2 linked regions of the Sorangium aterium genome follow. The protein of the gene in region 2 interacts with the protein of the main gene of each other region in a pairwise test. Links are inferred from orthologs where the notes say so. Each region holds a gene or a part of one and is shown on either strand. Other genes may lie near its edges.

Region 1 (7,450 bases), 1.2 Mb from region 2 along the record:
CCCGAGCCGGTACGTGCCCTCCGTCGGCCGATCCAGGCACCCGAGGATGTTCAGCAGGCTCGACTTCCCGCAGCCGGAGGGCCCGATGATCGCGACCGACTCGCCCCGGCGCACCTCGAAGCCGATCCGGTCGACCGCCCGCACCGCGAGGTCCTCGCGATCGGCGTGGTACACCTTCGAGAGCCCGCTCACGAGGACCGGGACGTCCATCTCAGCGCCCTCCTCGGCTGGCGCCGGCGCCCATCCCCATGCCCATCCCCCGCATCGGGTTCTGGCCGCCGCCCTGCCGCTGCCCCTGCCCCTGCGGCCCCGCCGCGCTCGAGACGGGCGCGCTCGCGAGCACGTCGTCGCCCTCGCTCAGCCCCGCGGTCACGACCATCTGCGAGCCGTCCGTCGCCCCGGTTTGGATCGGCCGCTCCTCGCCGCTCGCGAGCCGCACGAACCGCCGCTTGCCCTGCGACTGCACGGCCAGGAGCGGCACGAGCAGCACGTCCTTCTGCTCCGCGGTCACGATCTCCACGTCCGCGCTCATCCCCGACCGGAGCAGCGACGCGTCCTTGTCCTTGACGACGATCTCGACGTCGAAGGTCACGACGCTCGACACCTCCTTGCCGAGCGGGCTCACGCGGTCGACGACGCCCTGGAACACCCGGTCCCCGTAGGCGTCGACGCGGATGTCGACCCGCTGGCCCGGCGCGACGCGCCCGATCTGCGCCTCGTCGATCGCGCCGATGATGCGCAGGTTCGACAGATCGGCGAGCGTCATCACGGAGCTGCCGCCGCTCACGTTGGTGAGCGCCGACGAGACGAGCGTCCCCTTCTCCACGGCCACGTCGAGCACCGTCCCGGCGATCGGCGCGTAGATCTGCGTCTCCTTCAGGCGCGTCTCGGCGTCCTGCACCGCCAGCTCGGCCGCCTTGAGCTGCGCCTGCGTCGAGCTCAGCTGCGCCCGCCGCAGCGTGATGTTGGCGCCCGCGACCTTCGTCGAGTGCGCCGCCGTGCGGGCCGCGTCGGTCGACCCGAGGCCCATCTCGGCGCTCTTCTCGGCGACCTCCTGGCTCGTCTGGCTGTTCTTGCGCTCGAGCTCGGCGACCGCGACCGACGCGTTCGCCGCGGCGAGATCGGCCTTCACGCGGTCGCGCGCCACGCGCGCCGCGGCGAGGTCGCGCTCCGCGTCGGTCGGGTCCAGGCGCACGAGGAGCTGCCCCGCCTCGACCGTGTCGCCCTCCTTGACGAGCACCTCGATGACCTGGCCCGGCGCGCGCGACTTCACCTCGACCTGCACGTCGGGCTCGATCTTCCCGGACGCGGCGGCGGTCTCGGTCAGGCTCCCGCGGCGGATCTCGACGGTGGGGCCGGCGGGGGTCTTCTCGGGCTGCTTGTACCAGGCGTACCCGCCGATCGCGAAGCTCGCCACGGCCAACGCGGCCACGCCGGACATCAGGTAGCGCTTCTTGTTCCTGTTCATGACGACCTCCTGGGGAGCACCGACGCGAAGCGGACGAGCAGCGCGCCCGTCTCGTGATCGAGCTGGAGGCGCGACGTCAGCTCCGTCACCGCGGCCCGCAGCCTGCGGAGCTCCGCCTCCCTCCGCGTCTGCTCCGCCTGCACCACGTCCGCCGACGTCGCGGTCCCGAGCGAGAGCCGCTGCCGCTCGGCCTCGGCCAGCTCGCCCGCCATGCGCGCCGTCTCGGTGGCCAGCGCGACCTGCTCGGCCGCGGCCTCGAGGCTCGCGCGCAGCGAGCTGACGTCCGCCGCGATCGCCTCGGCGCGCGCCTGGTACCGCGCCTCCGCGGCCGCGAGCTGCGTGCGCGCGCGGGCCGCGTCCGCGGACGCCCGCCCGCCGCCGAGCGGCAGCTCGACCTCGATCCCGCCCAGCACCCCGAACGCGGGCCGGCCGCCCGGCAGCGAGAGCCCCGGCAGGCCGTCGCGCACCCACTGCCCGTCCATCGAGGCCGTCGCGAACAGGTCGAGGCGGATCTGGTCCGCGTCCTCCGCCGCGCTCACCCGCGCGCGCTGCGCGTCGAGGTCGGCGCGCAGGGCCGCGAGCTCCAGGGACCGCTCGCTCGCCGCGCGCACGAGCGCGTCGGCCGACGGCAGCGCCCCGAGGGACGGCGGCGCGCCGGTCGGGGCGAGCGACGCGGCGCTCGCCGGGGCCATGCCGAGCGCGCGCCCGAGCGCGATGGCCCGCGCCGCGCGCGTCGCCCGCGCCTGCGACAGCGCGTCCGCGATCGACGCCGCCGAGGTCGAGAAGCGCAGGACGTCGACCTTCGTGCCGGTGCCGAGGGTCTCGGCGCGCGCCTTCGCGTCGGCGAGCAGCCGCTGCGCGGCCGCGAGCGCCTGCTCCTGCACGAGGATCGCCTGCTCCGCGTACCAGAGCTCCCAGTAGGCCCCGAGCACGTCGAGCGCGGTCTGGCTCGCCGCGAGCTCGCGCTCCTGCTCCGCGGCGACGGCCGACGCCTGCGCCTGCGCGTACGGCGCGAGGACCGCGTCGGTCCCGGCCCCCCGCAGGAGCGGCTGCCGCGCGGAGACGTACGCCTGGGCGCCGTAGTTCGGCCCCGGGGTCCCGTCCGCGGGCGAGCGCCCCGACGCGCCCACCTCGAGGCTCGTCCCGACGTCGGTCGTGTACCGCAGCGCCACGTTCGACGCGACGGACGTGCCGCCGGAGCGCCGGAGCGCGCCGGCGCCGTTGCCCGGGGCGCCGCCGTTGGCGTCGGCGACCCTGCCGTAGCTTTCCTGGTACTGTCCGGTCACCGAGGCCGAGAGCGTGGGCTTACGGGCGCCCTCCTCGGCGGCGACGGCCTGCCGCGCCGCGGTGGCCTCGAGCAGCGCCGCGCGGAGGGACGGGTTCTGGGAGGCTGCGCGGCGGACCGCCTCCTCGGCGGTGAGCGTCTCGGCGCGCGCCGCGACGCTCAGCGAGCACGTGGCGGCGAGGGCGAGAGACGCCAGCCACGGCAAGGGAACGGAGCGAGTCAACGTCATGCACCGCAACCTAGAGGGCAGTGTCTCAAGAGGTGTCCTGGTCGTGTAAAGATTCGTCAAGACGCCTCTTGACCAGGCCTTACACGGCGGTGCGACAGCCGCGCTACAGTCGCGACATGACGGATCCGCCCCAGATCCTGGTCATCGACGACGACGCCGAGCTCTGCGAGCTCCTGGCCGAGCTGCTCGGTCAGGAGGGTTACGCGGTGGAGAGCGCGCGCGACGCGATCTCCGGCCTCGCGCGAGCGCAGGAGGAGAAGGAGAGGCCGTTCACGCTCGTGGTGCTCGACGTGATGCTGCCTGGGCTCAACGGGTTCGAGGTCCTCACGCGGCTGCGGCAGACCTCGCGCGTCCCTGTCCTGATGCTCACCGCGCGGGGCGAGGACGTCGACCGCATCGTCGGCCTCGAGATGGGCGCCGACGACTACCTGCCGAAGCCGTTCAACCCGCGCGAGCTGGTCGCCCGCGTGCGCGCGCTCCACCGGCGCGCCTCTCACGCCGGCGCGGCGGCTGGGCCGGGCGCGGCCGCCGGCGCTTCCGCCGCGGAGGCGCAGGGCGCGCTGACGGTCGACGATCTCGAGGTGCTCCCCGCCGCGCGGCGCGTCCGTGTCCGCGGCGAGGAGGTCCGGCTCACGACGGCCGAGTTCGACCTGCTCGAGGTCCTGGCGCGGCAGGCGGGGACGGTGGTCTCGCGCGAAGATCTCGCGCGGCGCGTCCTCGGCCGCCGGCTCGCGGCGTACGACCGCGGCATCGACATGCACGTCTCGAACCTCCGCCGCAAGCTCGGGCCTGGGCCGGGCGGCGGCGAGCGCATCAAGACGGTCCGCAACGCGGGCTACATCCTCGCGAGGGAGCGCGCGTGAAGCGCTTCCTCCCCGGAGGGCGTCCGTGAAGAGCCTATTTTTGCGCCTCCTCGTCTCGCTGTGGCTCGCCATGGCGCTGCTCGTCGGCCTGCTCGCTGTCATCCACGGCTGGGCGTTCTCCGCCGAGCCGAGCGGGCTGCGCCGCCGCCTCAACACGCGCAGCGTCGAGCTCCGGGCGGAGAGCGCGCTCGCCTGCGCGCGGGACGGGCTCCCCGGCTGCGAGCAGCGCCTCGCGCCGCTCGATCCGCGGGATCAGCGCGTCGCTGTGTACCGGGCCAGCGCGCTCGTGATGGGCGACCCCATCGAGGGCGCGCCGCTCGTCGAGGACAAGGCGAGGCGCTCGGGCGACGGCATCGCCATCGAGCTCGGCGAGGAGCGGGAGCTCGTCGCGGTCGTCCTGCGCCGCGACCCTGCCCTCGCCGCGGTCGCGGCCGGTCCGGTCCGGTCGCCGTGGATGTTCTTCATCGTGCCGGAGACGCTGCCGCAGCGGCTCCTCGCGATCGTCGCCGTCACCGGGCTCGTCGCGGTGCTCCTCGCGCGGTACCTGTCCCGTCCGATCCGCATCCTGCGCGGCGCCACGCAGCGGATGGCCGCGGGCGATCTCTCGGTGCGCGTCTCGCAGAAGCTCGCGGGCGCGGACGGCGAGACGCTGGCGCTCGGGAGCGACATGGACCGGATGGCCGAGCGCATCGACGAGCTCCTGGAGACGCAGCGCCGGCTCCTGCGCGACGTCTCGCACGAGCTCCGATCGCCGCTCGCGCGGCTCAACATCGCGCTCGAGCTCGTCCGCCGGCGCTCGCCGCCGGACGTGGCGCCGGCGTTCGACCGGATCGAGCGGGAGACGGAGCGGCTCAACGGGATGATCGGCGAGCTGCTCACGCTGAGCCGCCTGGAGTCGGGCCGGGGCATGGAGCGCACCGAGCGGGTCGATCTCACGGCGCTCCTGGAGCAGCTGGTCGAGGACGCCGCGTTCGAGGCCGAGCAGCGGGGTTGCTCGGTCGAGCTCGGGGCGCGCGACGCGTGCTCGCTGGACGGGAACGAGGAGCTCCTGCGGCGCGCCATCGAGAACGTCGTGCGCAACGCGGTGCGCTTCACCGAGCCGGGCACGGCGGTCCGCATCGATCTCGAGTGCTCCGGCGGGACGGCCGAGGTGCGCGTCCGCGATCGCGGCCCTGGCATCCCGGAGGGCGCGCTCGGGGACATCTGGAGGCCGTTCTACCGGGTCGACGACCACAGGGCGCGCGGCGCGGGCGGCACGGGGATCGGGCTGGCCATCACGCACCGGGCGGTGCGGATCCACGGCGGCGAGGTCGAGGCGAGGAACGCGGACGGCGGCGGCCTCGAGGTCGCGCTGCGGCTGCCGGTCGGCGCGGGGGGCTGAGCAGAGGGCCGGCGGGCAGGATCGACCGGCCCCCCCTCTCGAGGCCATTCGTTTCGATCCCAGATCGACCCGCCGCCCCCCCGAGCCAGCCTCGCCACGTCGCGACCGCTCCGCGCCGCCTTCCTAGGCCACCCCACCTCGGTCCCACACCGATCCGCCCCCCTTCCGAGCCGGTCCCGCCACGTCGCGACCTCTCCGCGCCGCCTTCCGAGGCCGCCTCTCTCGGTCCTGCACCAGCCCCCCCCATCCCGAGGCGACACCGTCACGTCGCGACCGCTGCCGGCCGCCTTTCGAGGCGACCTCTCTCGGTCCCGCACCGACCCGCCCGCGTCCCAAGGCGATCTCCAGCCCGAGACACCCACTCCAGGCTCACCGCCTCTACGCTCCCCCGATCCAGAACGATTCAAATCGCGTGCAAGAGCTCAGCTCCGGCGCGAGCGCCGCACGAAACCAGCGCAGCACTGCCCTTGACGGACGACACGGCAGGACTTCCCTTGTCTGTCCGTCAGCAATGCGCCCTCAGGCATTGCCCTTATCACCCCATCAGGAGGTGTCTCTCATGCTGAAGCATCTGAATATCGACGAGATGGTCGCGCTCCTCTCCCCGTGGGTCGAGGACCGGGAGCAACGCCGGCTGTTCCTGGCGATCCCCGAGATCGCGGCGCTCCACCCGCGGGTCGTGGAGGCCCACGACGCAGTGCTCGCGGTCCAGCCGAGCAGCCGCGGGGGCCGGATGTCGTCGAAGCTGCGCGCCATCGTCGACGAGACAAGCGAGGTCGACAGGCGCCACGACCACCTCGCGCGGGCCGTATCGTACGGAATCGATGCGCACCGCGAGCTCTGCCTCGCCGAGGAGCCCTCCGACGCAGTCCGTGCCGCGCAGTGTGATGCCGTCCAGAGACAGCTCTTCCCGGGCGGCCTGTCCATCGTCAACGCCTCGACGCTCGCCGAGGTGGGCAACACCACGCGCATCGCCCGCCTCCTCGAGGACGACCCTGCCGTCAGCAACTTCCTCAAGTCCGTCCCCACCCACGGCAAGGCGTCGCTGCTCGATGTCGTGAAGCGCTGGCTCGCCAAGGGCCGGGAGCTCCAGACGCTCGAGCGCGCCCGCGCAGAGCTCGAGGCCACCGAGACCACCACCCCCGCCAGCAAGACCACGATCCAGGCCGCGCGCAGCCAGTGGTTCAAGATCGTGGCGCTGGTGCTCTCCAACCTCGAGCTCTCCCGCGCTCCGGCGCGCGATATCGAGATCATCCGCGGGCCCGTGCTCCGGGCCTCGAGCCGCGCGGGCAAGCGCTACGCGAACAGCAAGCCGGCGCAGGCTCCGCAGGAGGAGGACGAGGCGGGCATCCCCGCAACCGAGCCGAGCGGAGCCCCGCCCGGCGCGTCGGACGAAGGCAAGCGCGGCGACGCGAGCGCGATGCCCGGATAGCCCTGCCGCTGCCCGGCGCGACGACACCCGCGCCGGGCAGCGCCGCCATCGACACACCATCACGAGAGGGTCGTAGGGGCGGGACTCGACCTCTTGCTCCTGCTCCGCCCACGCGCGGGGCCGCCTGTCCGTCCGAGCGGCAGCCCCCAGGTCCGCCTGGAATCATGCGAAGATCTGACTGGGAGACCGTTCCGCCTCTCTCGTGGACACCAGACTCGCTCGGGGCGCGCGCCGCGCGAGGAGGGAGACCGATGCAACCCATCCAGGAGGGCGATCTCCGCCCCGTCAAGACACTCACCAAGTCGTTCTTCCGGGCGGTGAACCCGCACCTCGATGCCGACGAGTTCGAGGAGAAGTGGCGGGCAGCCATGAAGTCGCCCCTCCGCTTCATGCGGAGCTTTCCTCAGGCGTGGCACGTCGATCTCCTCGACGTGCCGCGGAGCAAGGTGCCCGGCGGCCGCTGCCTCTGCTTCGGCGACGCGCACCCCGAGAACTTCGGCTTCGTCACGTTCGAGGAAGGTCCACGCTACGTCTTCAACGATCTCGACGACGCGGGCACCGGCCTCGCCGCGCTGGACGCGCTCCGGTACTTCACGACGCTCCGGCTCCTCCTCGACGCCGCCAAGGTCACCGAAGGCCTCGTGGAGCTCTACGAGGACATCGTTCAGGGGAACGAGCCGCCGCGCGAGCTCTCCGCGGCGATGATCCCCGACATCGCGGCCAGCGACGCGCACGAGCTCGCGAAATGGACGGACGGCGAGGCGTTCCGGTTCGACGAGCCCGGGCTCAAGC
Region 2 (7,351 bases):
CGACTCGTCCTGCGCGAGCTGCCATATCTTCGGCGACTTCGACAGCCTCGCGTGGGACCTCGGGAACCCGGACGGCTCTGCGGTGGAGAACCCGGGACCGTTCTGCACCGATCTCTTCGGCCAGGATACGAGCTTGCATCCGATGAAGGGGCCGATGACGACCCAGAGCCTGCGCGGCATGGCGAACCACGGTCCGATGCACTGGCGCGGCGATCGCACGGGCGGCCAGGATGCGCCCACGTCCCAGCCGGACAGCGGGGTGTTCGACGAGCGGGCGGCGTTCAAGAAATTCAGCGTATCGTTCGTCGATCTGCTCGGGCGAGACGAGACGATCTCGGAGGAGGAGATGGACGATTTCACGGACTTCATCCTCCAGGTCACGTATCCACCCAACCCCATCCGCGCGCTCGACGACTCGCTCACGCCCGATGAGAGCGCGGGGCGCGACTTCTTCGGGGGGCCCGTGTCGAGCATCCTCGGCACCTCGTGCATCGGGTGTCACGTCGTCGACCCTGACGCCAACCCCGACGACTTCGCGCCGGGCTTCTTCGGCAGCGACGGTGGCTCGGCCAACGCCAACGAGACCCAGCTCTTCAAGGTCCCGCACCTGCGCAATCAGTACCAGAAGGTCGGGATGTTCGGCATGGCGGAGTCGTTCGTGTTCCCGTTCGGCGGCTCCAACGCGCACATGGGCGACCAGGTCCGGGGCTTTGGCTTCCTCCACGACGGCGCGGTCGATACGCTCGTTCGGTTCAACGCGTTCTCCGATTTCGTCCAGACGCCGGAGAACCCCGGTGGCTTCTCCGTCGACCCCGAGGGGGAGCTCCTGAAGCGGCAGGTGGCGGAGTACATGCTGGCGCTGGAGTCGAACCTGAAGCCCATCGTGGGCCAGCAGATCACGCTCACGTCGTCGAACGCGGCGGTGGCCGGCCCGCGCGTCGATCTGCTCGTGGCGCGCGCCGACGCCGGCGACTGCGATCTCGTGGTCAAGGGCTGGTCACAGGGGGACGAGGTGGGCTTTCTGTACATCGGCAATGGCCGTTTCGAGGCCGACCGCGCGCGCGCGCCGCGGCGATCGGACGGCGAGCTCCGCTGGCTGGGCACGAGGGGCGGCGGCGAGCTGACGTATACCTGCGTGCCGCCCGGGTCGGGCGGGCGCATCGGCGTCGATCGCGACGGCGACGGCTTCCGCGACGGCGACGAGCGGGACGCCGGCAGCGACCCGGCCGACCCGCAGAGCATTCCGCGGCGGGGACCGCACGGGCCGCCCCCGTGGCCGCATCGCTGAGCGGAACGATCGCACGCGCTCACCCGCCCATCGGCCGGTGAGCTGCCGCGGACGGGTGCTTCCCTGACAGCAATGCTTCCGCAGCGGTGGTGGTCCGTTGCTGCCCTCGCAGCACGTCGGGGGGGCAGGGGAGGGGCGGCGCTTCGATCTCCGCCGCTGCGCCCGTGGCTCAGGCGCCGGGCACGGCGCTTGCGCTCTGGGCGTGGTGATCGCGTGCGGCGGTCGCGCGGCGATGCGCCCTCCCGCGCACGTGAAGGACCGAGACAGAGGACATCCATGAGCGACAATCAGCGGAAGATCCGTTTGGGCGCCTTTTTGCCTGGCGCAGGACACCACGTGGCGGCCTGGCGGCACCCGCAGGCGCAGGCGGACGGCGGCATCAACTTCGCGCATTACAAGCGCATTGCGCAGGCGGCGGAGCGGGCCAAGTTCGACGCCGTGTTCCTGGCGGACGGGCTCGCCTTGCAGAACCGGCCCGGAGCGCAGGGCCGCACCGCTTATGGGGCCAGCTTCGAGCCGGTCACCTTGTTCTCTGCGCTCGCGGTCGTCACCGAGCGCATCGGCTTCATCGCCACCGCGTCCACCACGTACGAGGAGCCTTATTTGCTGGCCCGCAAGTTCGCGTCGCTGGACCATATCAGCCAGGGGCGGGCAGGCTGGAACGTGGTCACCACCGGCGGGGGCGAGGCGGCGGGGAACTTCGGGCTCGACGCTCACCCCGATCACGCGCAGCGCTATGTCCGGGCGCGCGAGTTCGTCGATGTGGTGACCGGCCTGTGGGACAGCTGGGAGGACGACGCCTTCCTCCGCGACAAGGCGTCGGGGGCTTACTACGATCCGGCAAAGCTCCATACGCTCGATCACAAGGGGAAGTTCTTCTCCGTTCGAGGGCCGCTCAACATCCCGCGTCCGCCGCAGGGACACCCGGTGATCGTGCAGGCGGGGTCGTCGGAGGCGGGCAGGGAGCTCGCGGCCGAGACCGCCGAGGTGATCTTCACCGCGCAGCAGACGCTGGAAGACGCGCAGGCCTTTTACGCCGACGTCAAAGGCCGGATGGCCAAGTACGGGCGGCACCCCGACCAGCTGAAGATCATGCCGGGGGTGTTCCCCGTGGTCGCCAGGACGGAGTCGGAGGCCAGGGCGAAGTACCAGGAGCTGCAGGACCTCATCTTGCCGGAGGTCGGGCTGTCGCTGCTCTCGGGCCTGTCGGGCGGGATCGATCTGTCCGCGTATCCGGTGGACGGGCCGCTCCCCGAGCTGCCCGAGACCAACAACAACAAGAGCCGGCAAGCGCTGATGTTCGACATCGCGCGCAAGCGCAACCTCTCCATCCGGGAGCTCTACCTCTGGGTGGCTGGAGCGCGCGGGCACTGGACGATCGTGGGCTCGGTGGAGCAGATCGCGGATCAGCTGGAGGCGTGGTTCACGCAGGGCGGCGCCGACGGGTTCAACGTGATGCCGCCGTGGCTCCCGGGCGGGCTCGACGACTTCATCGAGCTGGTGATCCCGGAGCTGCGGCGGCGCGGGTTGTTCCGAACGGAGTACGAGGGCCGCACGCTGCGGGAGAACCTCGGGCTGGCCCGGCCGGCAAACCGCCACGCGGCCAGCGCGAAGCCGCGGGCGTCGGCGGCCTGAAGCTCGCGCTCAGCCGCAGCCGGTCGCGCCTGCCGCCTCTCCTGCCGCCGTGCGCAGGCGCTCCTTGATGTCGTCGGACAGGCACATCCGCGAGACCATGTCCTCGAACGTGTCGCGCCGCCGGATGAGCCGGCTCTTCCCGCCGTCGATGAGCACCTCGGCCGGCCGCAGCCGGCCGTTGTAGTCGTAGCTCATCACGTGGCCATACGCGCCCGCGTCCATCAGGACGACCACGTCCCCCGCGGCGACGTCCGCGGGGAACTCGCGCTCCGCGATCCACATGTCCGTGTTCTCACAGACCTGGCCCGTCATCGCCATCGGCGCCGTCGGGCCGAGGCGGCCGTTGATCCGCACCTCGTGGTACGCGCCGTACATCACCGGGCGCGCCATCGTGTTCATCGAGATGTCCGTGCCGATGATCGTCTTGTATCCCTGCTTGATCGAGATCACCCGCCCGAGCACGTAGCCCGCGTCCCCGACGAAGTAGCGCCCCGGCTCCATGACGAGGCGCGGCTCCTTCAGGCCGTGCTCCGCGCACTTCTTCCGGACCACCGCGGCGATCCCGCGGGCGACGGCCTCCACGTCGAGCGGCGGCTGCTCCCTCCGGTAAGGGATGCCGAGCCCGCCGCCGATGTCCATGAACGCGAGGTCGAAGCCGAGCTTCCGGGCCACCGGGCCGATCAGGTCGAGCAGCTTGCCTGTGACGTGCGCGAAGTTCTCCGGCTTGTGCGCCTGCGAGTGGGGCATCATGTGCACCCCGAGCCGCTCGACCCCGTTCTCGAGCGCGGTGCGATAGGCCTCCTCCACGTAGCGCGGGTGGATCCCGAACTTCGCCGACGGGCCCGCGAACGGCTTCAGATCGGGGGTCGCGATGTCCTCGCCGCTCGGGTTGATCCGGAACGACAGACCGCGCGGCTTCCCGAGCGAGAACAGGCGCTTCAAGATGCCGTGATCATCCACGTTGAAGACCACCCCGGCGCGCAGCCCCGCGGCCAGGTCCTCGTCCGACAGGCTGTTGCCCGTGTAGATGATCTGCTCGCCCGACAGCCCGAGCGCCTGCGCCAGGCGGATCTCGTTCGGGCTCGCGGCGTCCACGCCGGAGCCCTCGTCGACCAGGAGCTTCGCTACCTCCAGGTTGTTGCACGCCTTGATGGCATAGAAGACGGACACCTCCGGGTAATTGCCGCGCAGCGCCCGCGTGAGTCGACGGAAGTTCTCCCGGATGCGCTCGGCATCGTAGGCATAGAGCGGTGTTCCGTATTGCTCCGCGAGGTCGCGGACCGAAATGCCCCCGATCTTGATCTCTGCCTCTTGCATACTCCTCGTCGCGTCAACGCTTCAACTTTGAGAGACAACCCGAAGAAACCGTTCGCAATTCCGCGGCACAGCCTACCATGTGCCCCTGGCGGCCGGAAGGGGCGCGCCCTGCCTCGGGGTCCGGGAAGACCGCGGGGGCCCGCGCCCCCGCCTTCCAGGCGCTCGCCCGGAGCGCCTCGCGCGCGCCTATTTCGCGGGGTCCCGGCTGACGAAGAGGTGCCGCCAGAGCGCGCCGAGCCCGCCGACGAACAGCGAGCCCTGGCGCTGGTCGATGTCCTCGACCGCGGCGGGGTCGAACGGCAGCTGCTGCGGGTCGATCACCTCGAGCAGGGCGCGCTCGTCCGCCGTGGGTGAGGGGTGGAGCCTCAGCCGGCACGAGCTCCCAGGCGTGCGCGGCCCGGTCGCCGGGCTCGCCAGCCCGTCGAGGCAGGCGACGAGGTCGTCCACCCGATCGAAGTCCGTGTCCCCCAGGTGCTCGCCGATGAGCGACGCGCGCGCCGCGCGGATCGAGCGGCCCAGCGCGTCGTCGGGGTCGCCGGTCTCGACCGAGGCGTTGATCTCCGTGTCGATCGAGAGGCTGCGGTTCGTCAGGTTGGCCGAGCCCACGGTGAGGAAGCGGTCGTCGACGATCATCAGCTTCGAGTGGATGTACGTGGCGCGTTCGGCGGTCTCGTCCTCGGCGCACGCCGGCAGGGTGTAGTAGACGCCGAGGTGATGGCCGGTCTCGGCCGCCACGTCGCGCAGCCCGCCGAGCACCTTGGCCTGGGAGAGGCCGACGGCGATCTGCTCCTTCATCGTCTCGGCCTCCATGTTGAGCACGAGCACCACGTCGAGGAGGGGCCGGCCCTCCGCGCGCATCCGCCGCGCGAGCCCCTCGGCGATGACGTGAGAGCTGAAGTACTGCGTCTCGATGTAGATGAAGCGCTCCGCGGCGTCGATGGCGTCGAGGTAGAGGTCGCGTATCTCCGTGCGGTGCGGGGCGCCGGTGGGCGCGCCGTGCGGATCGGTGCGGCTCAGCGTCACGTGCGCCGCCGCGAGGGGGACGCCGCCCTCGGGCCGGTAGTCGGGGAACGTCGGATCGGCCCCGTCGAGGTCCGGCAGCGTGATGTCCACGCCGCCCGCGCGCCGCCAGCGGTCCGTGAAGATCTCTGTCAGCGCCCGCGCGACCGCGCGGCTGCGCAGGTAGGCCTGCACGTCGTGAAACGGCTTGTGCGGCTCTCCGCGGCTGACGCGGAGCGGGTTCTTGTTCGTGTGGCTGCGGTCGTCCCAGCGGTGGTCGCAGAGGTCGAGGCCGCCGAGGAACGAGAGCTCGCCGTCCACCACCACGAACTTCTGGTGGTGCGAGGCGCGCTCGACGTGGGTGGCGTCGAAGAGGAAGCGCAGGCGATGGTTGGTCCACTCGAAGACGAGCTGCTGGAGCCACTCGCGCTCGAGCGCGAACACGAGGTGGAAGTCCCACGCGAGGATGAAGATCTGGAGATCAGGGCTCTGCTCGCAGAGGTGGTTCAGGAATTTGAGCAGCGTGATCGGGCTCGACACCTGCTCCTCCCTACCGCCCCGGAGCAGGGCGACGTCGCTGTCGAACTGCCAGCCGGCGAGGAGCAGATACCGCCGCGCGCTGGACGCGACCCGGTAGAACTCGGGGTAATACTCGTCGGCGTCGACCAGCAGGCCGATGTCGTCCACCGGGGTGTCGCACCACGTGTGGCGTCGAGGGTCGATGATCGTCCGTGCGCCCTTCATCGCGCGCCTATGGCTTCAGGTGCTCCTCGACGAGCCGCTTCAGGCCCGCCACGTCGGGCCGGCTTCCGCTCGCTTCGCCGATCGCGGCGAGCCGCTCCGCCTCGTCGCGCGAGAGATCGGGGCATATCCACTCCAGCAACGCTGCCCAGTCCGGCGCGCCGTCGCAGCTATAGCAGTCATCGGGGATGGGTGTATTGTCGGGGAAATTCCGGAAAACCAGGTACGGCATCGCATCTACCTTCGTGCCGGGATCGCGGTCGCGTCGCCACCGTGTTGCCACCACGGCTCGCGCTTGCGCGCGCCCGCGGAGCGCTGGCCACATAGGCTATGGGGCCGGCGGAGCGAGGGAGCAAGCGTGCCCGGGGCCGCCGGGGCCCTCCGCCGACGGGCCGTGCCCCGAGCGGGGGGCGGTGCGCGTTCAGGGGAGAAGCAGGAAGGAGGCCGCGTGGCGCGCGCGACGGCGATCAGGCCATCGCGCTGGCATCACCCACGCGCCGTCGCTCGGCCGTGTCAGGGGGCGCAGCCGATCCGCTCCGGCGCGACCGCCACGTCGTCATACCACATCGTCCGCGCCGGGCCGTGGAAGCCGAGGTAGCCGAAGCTGAACGTCTTGTAGTTGAGCGTCTTCACGCCGGTCTTGTCGATGATCTTGGTGCCGTTGGCGTAGACCTGGACGCCGCCCTTGGCGCCGTCGAAGTAGGCCTCCATGCAGTGCCACTGGTCCTTGGGGAGCTTCACACCGTTGCTCCCGCACCGGGTCTCGCCGCCCGTGGACAGGGTGACATCGTCGTGCAGGTTCAGCACGATCTGGCAGTACTGCTCGGCGACCTCCATGTTGTCGCCCGTGTTCGGCTCGCCGTCGCCCGTCATGGCCTGGAAGTAGGCGTTGTGGTCGGACTGGCCGAGATCGACGCTGCTGCGCACGTAGAGCCGGACCCAGAACGTCGAGCTGGGCGACGGGACGGAGAGCATCCTCCAGTCGTAGCCGGCGGCACCGGGGTTCACGCGCAGCGCGCGCGTGCCGGCGTGGAAGATCGAGGAGTCGATCGCCATGTTCTTCAGCGCATCGGCCGCCTGGTACGAGGGACGGTACGTCGCGCCCTCGGGCAGCCCGTCGCCCTCGAAGTCGGAGCAGAACGTCGCGCTCGCCGGGCACCCGCCGGTCGGCGTCCCGCTGCCGGTGCTCGACGTGGCGCTCGTCTCGGGTGTCCCGGTGCTCGTGGTGCTGGTGCTGCTGGGGTCACCGCCGCCCCCGCTGCTGCTGCTGCTGCTGCCGTTGCTGGTGGTGCTGCCGTTGCTGGTGGTGCCGCTGCTGCCGCTGCTGGTGGTGCCGCTGCTGCTGCTGCTGCCGGCGACGGGGCTGCCCGC

The links. The genes of interacting proteins can lie anywhere in the genome.
Region 1: the proteins of lysA (region 2) and POL72_RS04285 interact in binary tests that used the Escherichia coli proteins (3 or more experiments, as listed by UniProt). The link is inferred for Sorangium aterium from one-to-one orthologs.

The regions. Positions count from the first base shown.
Region 1 is NZ_JAQNDK010000001.1:1,166,735-1,174,184, forward strand. What follows is about bases 1,977-4,971. They hold POL72_RS04285 (response regulator transcription factor), read left to right. Parts: upstream 1,977-3,098; coding sequence 3,099-3,845; downstream 3,846-4,971. Other genes in these bases: POL72_RS04280 (TolC family protein), read right to left, coding at 1,977-2,982; POL72_RS04290 (ATP-binding protein), read left to right, coding at 3,871-4,971. In the rest of the region: POL72_RS04270 (ABC transporter ATP-binding protein), read right to left, coding at 1-210; POL72_RS04275 (efflux RND transporter periplasmic adaptor subunit), read right to left, coding at 212-1,468; more of POL72_RS04280, read right to left, coding at 1,465-1,976; more of POL72_RS04290, read left to right, coding at 4,972-5,226; POL72_RS04295 (hypothetical protein), read left to right, coding at 5,786-6,658; POL72_RS04300 (DUF2252 family protein), read left to right, coding at 6,910-7,450. UniProt on the Escherichia coli protein: Response regulator member of the two-component regulatory system CpxA/CpxR which responds to envelope stress response by activating expression of downstream genes including cpxP, degP, dsbA and ppiA.
Region 2 is NZ_JAQNDK010000001.1:2,366,189-2,373,539, reverse strand. Bases 2,087-4,982 are described here. They hold lysA (diaminopimelate decarboxylase), read right to left. Parts: upstream 4,241-4,982; coding sequence 2,933-4,240; downstream 2,087-2,932. Other genes in these bases: POL72_RS08475 (phospholipase D-like domain-containing protein), read right to left, coding at 4,427-4,982; POL72_RS08485 (LLM class flavin-dependent oxidoreductase), read left to right, coding at 2,087-2,923. Also shown: POL72_RS08490 (beta-propeller fold lactonase family protein), read left to right, coding at 1-1,288; more of POL72_RS08485, read left to right, coding at 1,565-2,086; more of POL72_RS08475, read right to left, coding at 4,983-5,983; POL72_RS08470 (hypothetical protein), read right to left, coding at 5,991-6,212; POL72_RS08465 (hypothetical protein), read right to left, coding at 6,494-7,036; POL72_RS08460 (hypothetical protein), read left to right, coding at 7,035-7,351. UniProt on the Escherichia coli protein: Specifically catalyzes the decarboxylation of meso-diaminopimelate (meso-DAP) to L-lysine. Is not active against the DD- or LL-isomers of diaminopimelate.